One region of the Streptomyces sp. NPDC004542 genome, then DNA from elsewhere that is predicted to be linked to it. Evidence: riboswitches for the same ligand, from Rfam matches in the RefSeq annotation. Region 1 holds a riboswitch; each other region holds the start of a gene.
The links. Region 1 has a riboswitch for cobalamin ahead of ABZX30_RS32765 (prenyltransferase/squalene oxidase repeat-containing protein). Riboswitches for the same ligand answer to the same signal wherever they lie in the genome.
Positions count from the first base shown of each region.

Region 2: another riboswitch for cobalamin. It lies ahead of ABZX30_RS10745 (CbtB-domain containing protein); the one in region 1 lies ahead of ABZX30_RS32765 (prenyltransferase/squalene oxidase repeat-containing protein).
Region 3: another riboswitch for cobalamin. It lies ahead of ABZX30_RS18365 (cobalamin biosynthesis protein); the one in region 1 lies ahead of ABZX30_RS32765 (prenyltransferase/squalene oxidase repeat-containing protein).

Region 1 is NZ_JBEXLP010000099.1:12,441-17,310, forward strand. It holds gene ABZX30_RS32755 (aldehyde dehydrogenase) at 1-1,066, opposite strand, end outside; gene ABZX30_RS32760 (MBL fold metallo-hydrolase) at 1,326-2,387, shown strand; cobalamin riboswitch at 2,600-2,736, shown strand; gene ABZX30_RS32765 (prenyltransferase/squalene oxidase repeat-containing protein) at 2,849-4,090, shown strand; gene ABZX30_RS32770 (SCO2322 family protein) at 4,087-4,737, shown strand; gene ABZX30_RS32775 (CbiQ family ECF transporter T component) at 4,724-4,870, shown strand, end outside.
Region 2 is NZ_JBEXLP010000013.1:72,455-77,324, forward strand. It holds gene ABZX30_RS10735 (DMT family transporter) at 1-660, shown strand, start outside; gene ABZX30_RS10740 (acyltransferase) at 968-2,314, shown strand; cobalamin riboswitch at 2,380-2,523, shown strand; gene ABZX30_RS10745 (CbtB-domain containing protein) at 2,560-2,781, shown strand; gene ABZX30_RS10750 (CbtA family protein) at 2,803-3,555, shown strand; gene ABZX30_RS10755 (histidine phosphatase family protein) at 3,606-4,187, opposite strand; gene ABZX30_RS10760 (alpha/beta hydrolase) at 4,375-4,870, shown strand, end outside.
Region 3 is NZ_JBEXLP010000030.1:20,676-25,545, forward strand. It holds gene ABZX30_RS18360 (cobyric acid synthase) at 1-277, opposite strand, end outside; gene ABZX30_RS18365 (cobalamin biosynthesis protein) at 274-1,215, opposite strand; cobalamin riboswitch at 1,316-1,456, opposite strand; gene ABZX30_RS18370 (hypothetical protein) at 1,584-1,811, opposite strand; gene ABZX30_RS18375 (inorganic phosphate transporter) at 1,848-3,104, opposite strand; gene ABZX30_RS18380 (lysozyme) at 3,185-3,937, opposite strand; gene ABZX30_RS18385 (class II aldolase/adducin family protein) at 4,132-4,800, shown strand.

The sequences.
Region 1 (4,870 bases):
CACCGGTGAGGATCTTGGCGCCCTCCTCCTGGCCGATGCGGATGTAGTCGAGGTTCCTGCGCTGCTGCCGTTCGGCCACCAGCGGGCCCACCTGGGTGGCCGGGTCGAGCGGGTCGCCGACCGTGAGCGCGGCCGCCGCCCGGGCGAAGGCGTCGGCGAACTCGTCGTAGCGGGAGCGGGGCACGAGGATGCGGGACTGGGCGACGCAGGCCTGGCCGTTGTTCATCCAGGCCGCCGGGACGATACCCGCGACCGAGGCCGCCACGTCCGCGTCGGGCAGGACGACCGCCGCCGACTTGCCGCCCAGTTCCAGCGTCACCCGCGTGAGGTTGCGGGCGGCGACCTCCATCACGCGCCTGCCGGCCGCGACCGAGCCGGTGAAGGAGACCTTGTCGATGCCGGGGTGCCCGACCAGGTACTCGCTGACCTCGCGGTCGGCCGGGAGGATGGACAGCACGCCGTCCGGCAGCCCGGCCTCCTTGGCGATCTCGCCGAGGAGGTAGGCGTCCAGCGGCGACTCGGGCGACGGCTTGAGCACCACCGTGCAGCCGGTGAGCAGCGCGGGCGCGAGCTTGGCGGCGGCGACGAACTGGGGGACGTTCCAGGGGACGACGGCCGCGACGACGCCGACCGGCTCGCGGCGGACGAGGAGCTTCCCGAGGACCCCGTCGCGGGTCTCCTCGTACGTGAAGTCCCGCGCGACCCTGATCGCCGCGTCCCACACCATCATCGCGCCGAGGGCCTGCGCGAGGACGCTCCAGGAGTACGGTGAGCCGTTCTCGGCGGAGATGACGCGGGCGATCTCCTCGTGGCGGGCGGCGATCGCGTCCTTGATGCGGCCGACGACCTCGATCCGCTCCCCGAGCGGCGTACGCGGCCAGGGCCCTTCGTCGAAGGCGCGGCGCGCCACGGCGACGGCCCGGTCCACGTCCGCGCGCGAGGCGTGCGGCACCCGTCCGATGACCTCCTCGGTGTGCGGGGAGACGACCTCGATGACGTCCTTGCCCAGAGGGTCGGTCAACTCCCCGCCGATGAACAGCTGTCCGTGTTCCACGAGCTCGGTCATGGCCGACTGCCTCCCGCGCTACCAAATCTGACGCCGTTTCAGAAACTGATATCAGTTCTGGTCGAACTAGGCCAGACCCGGTCGGCAGCCCGGGAATCAGTTCGCGAAGACGGCCACCCCGAACCAACGTAGGAGCGGTGGTCACGCCCCGCATTCCAGGTGCTCCCCATCGGTGACGGGCCCCCTCTGGTGAAACGAGTTCTAGTTATAGTGGGCAGCGGTCGCGGGAGACGGCCGGGGCGGGACGGGCGGAGGACGGATGGCGAAGACGTTCGAGCACGGCGGCGGCGTACGGTCCATAGCGGTCCCGATCCCGGACAACCCGCTGGGTCACACGCTGGTGTACGTGGTCGACACCGACCGGGGCCCGGTGCTGATCGACACCGGCTGGGACGACCCGGCGTCCTGGGACACCCTGGTGGCGGGGCTGGCGGCCCTCGGCACCGCGGTCACCGAGATCCACGGTGTGGTCATCACCCACCACCACCCCGACCACCACGGGCTGTCCGGGCGGGTGCGGGAGGCCTCCGGCGCGTGGCTCGCGATGCACGCGGCCGACGCGGCGATCGTCCGCCGGGCCCGGCGGACCGACCCCGGGCGCTGGTACACCTATATGGCCGCCAAGCTCACCGCCGCCGGAGCGCCCGAGGAGCACGTGGCCCCCCTGCGCGGCGGCCGCCGCCGTGCCGTGCCCGGCCTCTCCCCCGCCCTCCCCGACCGCGAGATCGTCCCCGGCGAACTCCTCGACCTCCCCGGCCGCCGCCTGCGCGCCCTGTGGACGCCGGGCCACACCCCGGGCCACGTCTGCCTGCACCTGGAGGAGGCCCATCCGGCCCGGCTGCCCGGCCACGGCCGCCTCTTCTCCGGCGACCACCTGCTCCCCGGGATCACCCCGCACATCGGGCTGTACGAGGACCCCGACGACGATGGGGGCGCCCCCGCGCGAGCGAAGCCGAGCGTGGGGGAGGTCACCGATCCCCTCGGCGACTACCTGGCCTCGCTGGAGCGGATCGGCGCACTCGACCCCGCCGAGATCCTGCCGGCCCACCAGCACGCCTTCACCGACGCCCCGTCCCGGGTCCGGGACCTGCTCGCCCACCACGAGGCCCGCCTCACCGGCCTGCTCTCCCTCCTCGCCGAGCCCCTCACCCCCTGGCAGCTGGCCGAGCGGATGGAGTGGAACCGGCCCTGGGAGCAGATCCCGTACGGTTCGCGGACCATCGCGGTGTCGGAGGCGGAGGCCCATCTGCGGAGACTGGTGAAGCTGGGGCGGGCGGAGGCGGTGGCGGAGGGCGAGCCGGTGGCCTACGCGGCCGTGTAATCCGGTCGTCCCGCCCCCCGCGAACCGGCGAGGCTCTCGCCGCCCCCGTACGCCCCGGCCGTCCGGCCGGAACACGGCAGTCTCCCGAACGGTCTCTTCACCGGCCCCTCATCGGTCTCTCCGTCCGCGCCGCGGACGGGACCCCGGCCACCGCACAGCCGTCCCGCCCGGCCACCCGCCCGCGCCCCGGCCCACAGCCGCCTCTCAGCCCCCGGATACCGCCGGGTAGAGTGACCGGGTCGTCATCACCCGTACGGGGGGAAGCCGGTGCAATTCCGGCGCTGACCCGCAACCGTGAGCCGTCCTTCGACGGTGAGCCGGACCACCCCGCACGGGACGTTGACCGGCTCACGCGCGCGGCGGCCCGCCGCGCACGGCACCGTCGAGGTCTACGGAGCCGAGCCGCCCGGGGTCCTCCCGTGCTGCCCGCGCTCCCCCGCAGGGAGAGGCAGTACCCGACCATGAACGTCCGCCGGAACGTCCGCCGCGGCGCCGCGGCTCTCGCCGCCGTCGGCGTCATAGCCGCGGCCGCGCCCGCCACGGCCGCGTCCCCGTCGCCCTCCCCGTCGACGGCGCTCCCGTCCGGGCTGTACGGCGGCACGGACCCGAAGTACGACGGGGTGTGGCGGCAGTCCCTCGCGCTGCTCGCCCAGCGCACGGTCGGTGTCCGGCCCGCCGCCGAGGCCGTCGACTGGCTGGCCGGGCAGCAGTGCGCCGACGGCGGCTTCCCCGCCTACCGCCCGGATCCCGCCACGTCGTGCGAGAAGACCAAGGCCCAGGCCGACACCAACAGCACGGCCGCCGCCGTGCAGGCCCTGAAGGCGCTCGGCGAGCACGACGGCGAGGTCCACAAGGCGGCCGTCTGGCTGAAGAAGGCGCAGAACAAGGACGGCGGCTGGGGGTACACGCCGGGCTCGCCCAGCGACACCAACTCCACCTCCGTCGTCGTCGGCGCGCTCGCGGCGGCCGGCGAGGACCCCCTCCACCTGCGCACCGGGACCAGGACCCCGGCCGACCTGCTCGCCACGTGGTCCATCCCCTGCGACGAGGACGGCGGCGGCGCCCTCGCCTACCAGCCGGACAAGAAGGGCGGACTGGCGGCCAACGCGGACGCGACGGCGGCCGGGGTGCTGGGCGCGCTCGGCAAGGGCTTCGTGACGACGGCCGCGAAGGCCCCGGAGGAGGGCTACGCCTGCGCCGACTCGGACAAGCCGCTCACCCCGCGGGAGATCGCCGGCAACGGCGCCGCCTACCTGGCGGACGAGATGCACGACAGCGGCCACCTCACCTCCGCCCTCCCCGGCGCCAAGGACCAGCCCGACTACGGCAACACCGCCGACGCGGTCGTCGCCCTGGCCGCGCGGGGCTGGACGAAGCAGGCGCACAAGCCGTACGCCTGGCTGGAGAAGAACGCCGCGCGGTGGGCGAAGCAGAGCGGCCCCGCCGCCTACGCCCAACTGATCCTCACCGCGCACGCGATGGGCGCCGACCCGCGTCACTTCGGCGGTACGGACCTGGTGCGGGCCCTCGGCGCGACCGGACCCGCGCCGCGGACGGCGACGGCCCGGGCCACCGGCGGCGAGACCGAGCCGGCCGGGCACGACTCGGGGACGAGCCTGTGGTGGATCGTCGGCACCGGCCTCGTCGCGGGCATCGGCATCGGCTTCCTGCTCAGCGGCCGCCGCCGGAGGCAGCAGCCGTGACCGCCGTCCGCCGTGCCGGGGCACTGCTCCTGGCCGTGTTCCTGTGCGTGGCGGCGGCCGGGCAGGCCGAGGCCGCCGGCTACCGCTACTGGTCCTTCTGGGAGCACACCGGCGGCCACTGGACGTACGCCACCCAGGGCCCGTCGACGGCGCGTCCCGCCGACGGCGACGTCCAGGGCTTCCGGTTCGCGGTGAGCGAGGACTCCGCCGACGCCACGCGTCCGCGCGGCACCGCGGACTTCGACGCGATCTGCGCCCGGACGCCCGCTCAGGCGGGCCGGAAGCGGGTGGCCCTCGTCCTCGACTTCGGCACGGCCGCGGACGCCCCGGCCGGCGAGACACCGCCCGCCCGCCGGACGGCCTGCGCGGCGGTCCCGGCCGACGGGACGACGGCGGACGCGCTGGCCGCCGCGGCCGGCCCGCTCCGCTACGACGCCAACGCGCTGCTGTGTGCGATCGCCGGGTATCCGCGCAAGGGGTGCGGGGAGCAGGTGGCGGCCGGGAAGCCGGACGCCGGGACGGACGGGAAGCCGGACCGGAGCGAGCCGGCGCACGGTCCTTCGGTGGGCCTGCCGGTGGGCGTGGGCGCGGTCGTGCTCCTGGGTACGGCGGCGATATGGCGGGCTCGGCGCCGTGGCCGCGCGTAACGTCCCCGCGCTGCACCCCGGCGCCTGGTGGCTGTGGTCCCTCGGCCTGGGCACCGCGGCCACCCGCACCACCAACCCCCTGCTCCTCGCCCTGCTGGTGGCGGCCTCGGCCTACGTCGTGGCCACCCACCGC
Region 2 (4,870 bases), on a different contig from region 1:
CCCCTGCTCTGCACCGAACTGCTGTTCACTCTGCTCGTGGGCGCCGCGGTGTTCCGGCACCGCCCCGACGCCGGTACCTGGCGAGCCTTCGTGATGCTCGCGGGCGGACTGGCGCTCTTCCTGCTCAGCGCGTCCCCGTCCCCGGGCGATGACCGGGCCGACGACTGGCGCTGGCTCGCGGTGGGGGGCGGATCGGCGTGCTGCGTCGCCGTCCTCCTGCTCGCCGCCCGCCGTATGCGCGGCCCCGCGCAGGCGGTCACGCTCGGCGTCGCGACCGCCGCCTGCTTCGCGGTGACCGCCGCCCTGATCAAAGAGGTGACCGGGCGCTTCGCGGCAGGGCCCGTCGCCGTCCTCACCACCTGGCACACCTACGCCGCCGCCACCACCGGTCTGCTCAGCGTGCTGCTGCTCCAGTGGACGCTGCGGGCCGGCACGCTGGCGGCCTCCCAGCCGGCCCTGACGCTGGGGGATGCCCTGATCAGCGTCACCCTGGGCGGCCTGTTGTTCGGGGAGAGCATCGCGCTGGGCTGGCGCATGGTGCCCGAGGCCGTGGGAGTCGGCCTCATGGCGGCGGGCATCGTCGGGCTGACCCGCTCGCCCGTGGTGGCCTCCGGCGGGAGCTGGGACGAGGCGGAACCCGATTCGGTCACTCACACGTGAGGGAACAATCCAGGCTGATAAACCCGGCCTGCCGGTGGCGGAGCTGCCGAAGAACCGCTCCGGCGAGATCATGCGTCGCCTGCTGCGCGACGTCGCGGAGAACCGCCGGCTCGGCGACGTCACCACGCTGACCGACTCCACGGTCATGGACCTCCTCCAGGCCAAGCTCCCCGCCGCACCCGGCGTGTACCCCGGCGACAGCAGGGGCCTCGCGCCCGCCGACGTGCCCGGCGGCGGCTCTGAATGCCCGCGTAACCCGCGGCGGCAGCGCTCGTGCGGCATTGAACCCCCTCGCTGTGCGCGACGTATGAGTCGCCGTGGGTGGCGCCGTGCCCCCCGGACCGCGATCGAGGGCTGCCTGTTCCGACATGGCGCCGAGAGAAAGGGCCGAACGATCTCATCCTTATCGCCCCGCCCCGTCAGCAGCGAGTCCGCCGTGGCCGTCCCGATACGACGGCAGGCGTCCGGAACGGCCGGAGCAGGCGGCGGCCATGTGCCGGGTCTTGACGGGCTCCGCGGTGTGGCCGCGCTGTACGTGCTCCTCTTCCACTGCTGGCTGCTGGCCTTTCCAGGCTTTCCCGAGAACTCGGGGCCGTCCTGGCTGGGCTGGCTGATGTACGGGCGTCTCGCCGTCGTCTTCTTTCTCGTACTGTCCGGCTTCTCGCTGGCCGTCTCCCCAGCGCGTCACGGCTGGCGGCAGGGCGGAATCGCCCGGTTTCTGCGACGGCGTGCCTGGCGCATCCTTCCGCCGTACTGGGCCGCACTCGCACTGAGCGTGGTGATCGGTCACTTCGTGGTGCCCGCCTCGCATCACGGGCCGCCGAACGGCAGAACGCTCCTCGTCTACGGTCTGGCGCTCCAGGACGTCTTCACGGCTCCCACGCCCAACGGCGCTTTCTGGTCGATCGCCGTGGAGGCGGAGCTCTATCTGCTCTTCCCGTTGCTGCTTCTTCTGCGGCGGCGGCTGGGGGCGGTACTCCTCGTCGCGGGCGTGACACTCCTGGTGTCCCTGCGTGGGCTGGTGGCGGCAGGCGCATCCCCGGCCGAAGGCGACAACTTGCTGACCCCGCATCTCGCGCCCGTGTTCGTCGCCGGTCTGGCCGGCGCGGGAATCGTCGTCGCGCGAGAAGAGATCCGGGCCATGCCCTGGCACCGGCTCGCCGCCTTGTCCGCCCTGCCGGTGGTACTGCTCATCGCTGTCCAGGGGCCCGCCTGGACCGTACATCACTACTTCTGGGTGGACCTCGCCGTGGCACCCGCCATGACGATGTTCCTCGCGGCGGTCGCCACCGGGCGTCCCGCCGTTCTGGTGCGGCTCCTCGCCACACGACCGGTGCGCGGTCTCGGCGACATCTCGTACAGCCTCTACCTCATTCATCTGCCGATCGTCATGGTCGTCGTCCGGAAGATCGCCCCGGAGTACGTGTCGGCCCCGCTGCCCACGTTCTGTTTCACCGTGGTGCTGGGACTGCCCGCCTCGCTCCTGTCGGCCTGGCTGTTCGCGAAGCTCTTCGAGACGCCCTTCAAGCGGAACCGATCCTGGAGGTCCATGGTCGCGGCAGGACGCACACGCTGGGCCGCGACCCGGATGAGCCCGCGTCAACTGCCGTACGGTGCCCGCCCCGACGAGAAGCGGTATGACGCCACGAAGTGAACGCCGGTCGGCGGGCGCCCCCTTGGAGAGGAAGATCACGCCGAGCGGGGGCGGTCTTGGCCAGGCCGACGTCACGCGGTACGGTCTGTCCGATATCGACGACGGCGAGACGGAAGCCGGTGGGAATCCGGCACGGTCGCGCCACTGTATGCCAGACGCCTCCTGGGGGTCGGGCAAGTCAGACCCGTGGCCGTCGTCATGTGCACCACCGAGATGGGACGCGAACTCCCGGAGGAGGTTCTGCCATGGCGCAGACCGTCGCCCAGCCGACAGCAACCACACCCGCCATCCCCGCCAAGCTGCCGCTGAAGGCGATAGCACCCTGGGCCGTCTTCTTCGGCATCCTGATGATGGTCCTGCTGTACTTCGTCGGCGCCGAGCAGGGCGCCACCTCCGTGTTCAGCGGCACGGACGTCCACGAATGGGTGCACGACGCCCGCCACCTGCTCGGTTTCCCCTGCCACTGACGCGGGGGACGCCGCCCGCCCATGAATTCCGCAACGGTAAGAAATCTCCTCGTGCGGGGCATGCTCGCCGGCCTGGCCGCCGGCGTGCTCGCGCTGCTCGTCGCCTACCTCCTGGGGGAGCCGAACGTCGACAAGGCGATCGGCTTCGAGGACACCCACTCCCACGAGCACGAGGCGGAAGTCGTCTCCCGCTCCCTTCAGTCCACCGCCGGCCTCGCCACCGGCGTCCTCGTCTACGGGGTCGCCTTCGGCGGCATCGCAGCGCTGGCGTACTGCTTCGCGCTCGGCCGTGTGGGCCGCTTCTCGCCGCGGGCGACGGCACTGCTGCTGTCCGTGTGCGCGCTGCTCGCCGTGTACGTCGTGCCGTTCCTGAAGTACCCGGCCAATCCGCCGTCGGTCGGCGACCCCGACACCATCGGCAAGCGGACCACCCTGTACTTCCTGATGATGCTGCTCAGCGTCCTGCTCGCGATCGCCGCCACCATCCTGGGCCGGCGCCTGACGCCCGGGCTGGGCACCTGGTGGGCGACGGTGGCCGCGGTGGCCGTGTTCATCGTCGTCCTCGGGCTGGCGTACGCGTTCCTGCCGGTCGTCAACGAGGTGCCCAAGGACTTCCCGGCCACGCTGCTGTGGCGGTTCCGGCTGTCGGCGCTGGCCGTCCAGGCTGTCCTGTGGGGCGGATTCGGGCTGCTCTTCGGTGAGTTGGCCGAGCGGCAGCTCAATCCCAAGCCCGCGAAAGCCCCGTCAGGGCGGACGGTACCCGTCTCGAACTGAACGGTCCCGGCACAAGAGGGCCTCCGGAACCGTCCGGGGGCCCTCTCGCGTCAGGCGGTGACCGGCACCGCCAGCGGCTGCCCGAGCCGCAGGTTCCACCTGCCGGCCCGTCCGCTGAGTTCCGTGGCCGCCAGCGGCGGCACGTCCAGCCGCCAGAAGGCGGATCCCGGCAGCCCCAGGGCGTGAACGACCGCTGCCCGCACGACCTCCGGCTCGACCACGGCGAGCGTACGGCCGTCCGTGTCCTGCGCGGCGTCCAGCCAGCGCCCGACCCGCACGCACACGTCCCGCACCGACTCGCCGCCGTGTGCCGCCCAGCCGGGGTCGGCGAGCCAGTGGCCCACTGCCTCCGGCTCGGCGGCCGCCACCTCCTCAAGCGTGCGGCCTCGCCAGCGGCCCACGTCCAGACCCCGCAGTTCCGGCGTCTCCACGACCTCGAGACCCAGCGCCCGGGCCGTCTCCCGGCAGCGCGCACTCGGCGAGGCGGTCACCCGGGCGGGCGAGCGCAGACATCCGGCGGCGGAGCGGGCGGACGCCGCCCCCATCGCGTCGACCGAGTCGCCGTCGTAGAAACGGGCCTGCCGCAGCGACGGGCTCGTCGCGGGCGAGACGAAGGTCATACGGCTGGTCACGTGGCTGTTCCTCCTGCGGTCGGCGTCGGAGGCGGATCGCCTGGCCCCGGCCGCGAACATAGCACCGACGGCATCCCAGGACGGCTGCCGAGCGCGGGCCCGGACAAGGCCCCGTCACCGCCCGGGATGCCGGCGCGGCCGTCGCCCCCTTCCTGAGCGGCGTCGGGCGGGTGCGAGGATGGGCGGCATGGACATCCGCCTGAGAAACAACGTGACGGTCGCCGGGCCGGCCGGTGCGCCCGTGGTGGTGCTGGCGCACGGGTTCGGCTGCGACCAGAACATGTGGCGGTTGGTCGCGCCGGCCCTGACCGACCGATACCGGGTGGTGCTGTTCGACTACGTGGGCTCCGGGCGTTCGGACCTGTCGGCCTGGAGCCAGGAGCGGTACTCCTCGCTCGACGGCTATGCCCAGGACGTGGCCGAGGTGTGCGAGGCGCTGGACCTTCAGCGGGCGGTGTTCGTGGGCCATTCGGTCAGCGCCATGATCGGGGTGCTGGCGGCGCGAGCGGTGCCGGAGCGGATCGGGGCTCTGGTGATGGTGGCGCCGTCGCCGTGCTACATCGACGACGACGGCTACCGCGGTGGCTTCAGCGCGCAGGACATCGACGAGCTGCTGGCATCCCTGGAGTCCAACTACCTGGGCTGGTCCTCCGTCATGGCCCCGGTGATCATGGGCAATCCGG
Region 3 (4,870 bases), on a different contig from region 1:
CCAGCAGCACGACCTGACTGCTCTGCTCCCCACCGGGCTTGAGCAGCACGGGATTCATCAGCGCGGTCGGCTCGACGCGGCAGGCCTGGGCCTGCATGGCCTGTGCCCGCCCGATCTCCGCGCCCTGCCGCGTCACGAACGAGTTGAGGGACATGTTCTGCGCCTTGAACGGCGCGACCTTGACCCCCTGCCGCACCAGCCACCGGCAGATCCCGGCCGTGACGACGCTCTTGCCGGCGTCGGAGGTGGTGCCGGCGACGAGGAGACCCCCGCTCATTTCCCACGTCCCTTCACGATGACGCGCGCGGCGACGGTGAAGCCGAGCGCGAGCAGGCCGACGCGCCGCGAGAGCCGTACGGCCCGCTCGATGTCGGGTACGGCGACGGCGCGTCCCCGCTGGTTCAGCACGGGCCGGTGCTCCACCCGCCCCCCGTAGGAGAGCGTCCCGCCGAGCCGCACGCCGAGCGCCCCGGCGAACGAGGCCTCCACCGGCCCGGCGTTGGGGCTCGGATGCCCGGCCGCGTCGGCACGCCAGGCCCGGACGGCCCCATGGCGGTCGTCTCCGGCCACGGCGGCCAGGGCGGCGGTCAGCCGCGCCCCCGGCCAGCCCGCGAGGTCGTCGAGCCGGGCCGAGGCCCATCCGTACCGCCGGTACCGGGGTGACTTGTGCCCGACCATGGCGTCGAGGGTGTTGACGGCCCGGAAGCCCAGCAGTCCGGGCACCCCGGCCACGGCCCCCCACACCAGGGCGCCGACCACCGCGTCGGAGGTGTTCTCGGCCACGGACTCCACGACGGCCCGGGCGATCCCGTCGGCGTCGAGCGCCTGCGGGTCCCGTCCGCACAGGTGCGGCAGCCGCGCCCGGGCACCCTCGACGTCCCCGGCCCGCAGGGCGCGCCCGATGCCGCGGGCCTCCCGCGCGAGGGAGGTCCCGCCCACGACGGCCCAGGTGGCAGCGGCGGTCAGCGCGACGGAAGCGGCGCGGGAGGGACGGACGGCCGCGGCGGCGATGGCTCCCAGACCGGCGGCACCGCCCACGCACACCACGGTGTGCAGTGCGCCCCACCCCCGGTGGTCCCGCCACAGCGCCCGCTCCACGGCGGCGGCGGCCCGCCCGAACGCGGCCACCGGGTGCCCGCGGCGGGGATCACCGAGCAGCCGGTCGCCGAGGAGGCCGGCGGTGGCGCCGTACGCGAAGACGCGATCGGCACGCACCGGCTCAGCCGGCCGTGGCGGCGGGCAGCGACCTCGGGCTGTATCTCGAACGGCAGGCCAACATGGCGATATGTCCTCACTCAGGGTGTCCGCGCCCTGGTTCGACGAGACCGGCGGTGGGAGTTCCTGGCTCCCGGGGCTACCTACCCCGGTGACAGTGGCGGGACCGCGCCGGATTCACACCGGCTTCCTCCCTTGCCGCCGTACATGGCCCCGGAAGTCCACCACGGCCCCGGAAGGGCCGTCAACTTGCTGTTGACCTGCGGGGGGAGAGTGTGCTGAGGCCCACACCGGAGTGCGGGCGACGGTGGGGCGGCATGCGAAAGGCTCCTCCCCGAGGGTTCGGGGAGGAGCCTGTGCGGCCTCGGTCAGGCCTTGTTCGTGATCAGGTAGATGCCGTAGGCCACCGCCGCCGCGCATGCCGCGAAGCAGACGTACGCGCCGGCGACGGCCAGCGCCGCCGAGTCGCCCTGCGCGGCGGCGCGCTCGCGTCGCGACAGGCCCTGGATGCCCAGGGTGAAGAGGGCCACCAGGCCGACGGTGACTGCGAGGCTGACGCCGAAGACGGAGCCGAGGGCTGCCCAGTCGATCTTCATAGCAGAGCTGCTTCCTTGGTTACCGGGTGCCCGGGATCAGACGGCGGCGGCCGGCGGGGTCGCCGGGTCGACGGTGGGGACGGCGAGGGGTGTCGCGGGGGAGGGGATCGTGGCCGTGAGGTCCTCGGCCACGGTGCCCGCCGGGGGCGGCGTCACGGCGGCGATCGCGGTGGTGACCACGCCGGCCGGTTCCTCGGTGTCGTTGACGTTGGTGGCGTCGACCACCTCGCGGCGGGACATCTTCCAGATCGCGGCGCTGGAGGCCACGAGGAAGACCGCCACCAGCGCGGTGCCCCAGTCGCCGAGGCCGGTGACCGTCTCGGCGAGCGCGCCGACCAGCGCGGCGGCCGGGAGGGTCAGCGCCCAGGCGACGAGCATCCGGGTCGCCGTGGACCAGCGGACCACGCCGCCCTTGCGGCCCAGGCCCGCGCCCATCACGGAGCCGGAGACGACATGGGTGGTGGAGAGGGAGAAGCCCAGGTGGGAGGAGGCGAGAATGGCGGTCGCGGCGCTCGTCTGGGCCGCGAAGCCCTGCTGCGGCTCCAGCTCGGTCAGGCCCTTGCCCATGGTGCGGATGATGCGCCAGCCGCCGATGTAGGTGCCGAGCGCGATGGCCAGACCGGCGGAGAGGATCACCCAGGTGGGAGGGTTGGAGCCGGGGGCGATGGAGCCGCCGGCGATCAGCGCGAGGGTGATGATGCCCATCGTCTTCTGCGCGTCGTTGGTGCCGTGGGCGAGGGAGACCAGGCCGGCCGAGGCGATCTGGCCGGCGCGGTAGCCCTTGCGGGTGGCCTCGCCCTCGGCGTTCTTGCCGATGCCGTAGGAGAACCGGGTGGCGAGCATCGCCGCCAGCCCCGCGACGACCGGCGCGGCGACCGCCGGGAGCAGGACCTTGGTGACGAGGACGTCACCGTGGACCGCGCCGAAGCCCGCGGAGGCGACGGTGGCGCCGATCAGGCCGCCCATGAGGGCGTGCGAGGAGCTGGAGGGCAGCCCCACCAGCCAGGTCAGCAGGTTCCAGAGGATCGCGCCGACCAGGGCGGCGAAGATGACCTCGGGACGTATGCCGTTCTCGTCGACGAGACCCTTGGAGATCGTGTTGGCGACCTCCACGGAGAGGAAAGCGCCCACCAGGTTGAGCACGGCGGACATGGCCACCGCGACCTTGGGCTTGAGGGCACCGGTCGAGATGGTGGTGGCCATCGCGTTGGCGGTGTCGTGGAAACCGTTCGTGAAATCGAACGCGAGTGCGGTTACGACCACAATCGCGAGGATCAGCGAGAAGCTTTCCATTTACCCAGGCAATCTTTCGACGTCATTGGCTGGATGAACGTAGGCAACCTGAGTGAACGGAAGGTGAACTGAGAAGGGCATCAGGGTGTCGGAACGGTCAGCCGTCGGTCGTCCCCGGCGAACGACCTCAGCTCGTCCGCTGAGCCGTTGAAGAGGTTCTGGTCCCCCGGCAGGCTGCCGCTGTTGTCGTACTGCCAGAAGGTCCAGGACGACCATCCGGCCGGCAGGTCGCCCGGGTCGCCGGAGTGGTGGGCGAGCCACAGGGCGTGATCGGCGAAGGCGGTGCTGCGGCCGGTGCAGTCGTTCCACCAGTGGGTGGTGGTGTAGATCACCGGGCGGCGGCCGGTCTCCCGCAGCATCTCGTCGCTGAAGGCCTGGATCCAGTCGACCATCTTCGTCTGGCTCAGGCCGTAGCATTGGCGCCCACTGTCGTACGGGTTGTATTCGATGTCCAGCGCGGGCGGCAGCGTCCGGCCGTCGGCGGACCAGCCGCCGCCGTGCCGCGCGAAGTACGCGGCCTGGGCGGTTCCCGACGATTCGTCCGGCCGCGCGAAGTGGTACGCCCCGCGGATCAGGCCGGCCCCGCGCGAGCCGTCGTACTGCTGGGCGAAGTAGGGATTGCGGTAATCGGTGGATTCGGTCGCCTTGATGTACACGAACCGGGCGCCCCTGGCCTTCACGTCCGGCCAGTCGACGGTCTTCTGGTGGGACGAGACGTCGTGTCCCCTCAGGAGGTCCGCCGTGGCCGGGCCGCCGACAGGTGCCGCCGCTCCCACGGTGAGTGCCGCCGCGGCCGCCACGAGCAGACGGGTGCGTACACGGGACAGGCGCATGATTCCCCCGGAATGGCGGCGTGCACGACAAACCGTGCAGAGGGTGGGAAGACCATCTGCTGATGGATGATCCCCAGTCAACGCGAGAAAAAGATGTATTTGTAGCCTTATGCACCCTTTCGGAGGGGGTCGATTTCGACCTGGATCCCGCCGTCGTGACACCGCGTCAGCACATCCCTGGCAGGATCACGGCCATGGCTGAAGAGGGCAGGGGTGTACGTGAGCAGGAGTCACGGGCCTGGGAGGCGCTGGTCGCGACGGCCCGCCGGACCGTGGCCGACGGACTCGTCGTCGGCACCTCCGGCAACGTGTCGGTGCGCGTCGGCGACACCGTGCTGGTCACTCCGTCGGGCGTCCCGTACGACCGGCTGACGCCGCACGACGTGACCGGCGTCGACCTCACCGGACGGCAGGTGCTCGGCACCCTGGTCCCGACCAGCGAACTGCCCATGCACCTCGCCGTGTACCGCACCACCGACGCCGCCGCCGTCGTCCACACCCACGCCGTGCACGCCACGGCCGTCTCGACCCTCGTCGCCGAGCTCCCGGCGGTCCACTACATGTCCGCCGCCCTCGGCGGCCCGGTCCGCGTCGCCCGCTACGCGACCTACGGCACCGAGGAGTTGGCCGAGAACATGCTCCGCGCCCTCGCCGACCGCTCCGGCTGCCTCCTGCAGAACCACGGCACGATCACCCACGGCGCCACCCTCGACCAGGCCTACGACCGTACCGCCCAGCTGGAATGGATGTGCCGCCTGTGGCTGACGGCGTCCTCGGTGCCCGGCCTGACGCCGTCCCTGCTGACCCCGCGGCAACTGGCGGCGGCCGGGGAGAAGCTGCGGGGGTACGGCCGGCGGAGCTGAGGGCGGCCGACGGAGGCGACCGCGGGCAGGAATCCCGCCGGCGCGGATCCGTCCGGGGGATTGAAAGTGG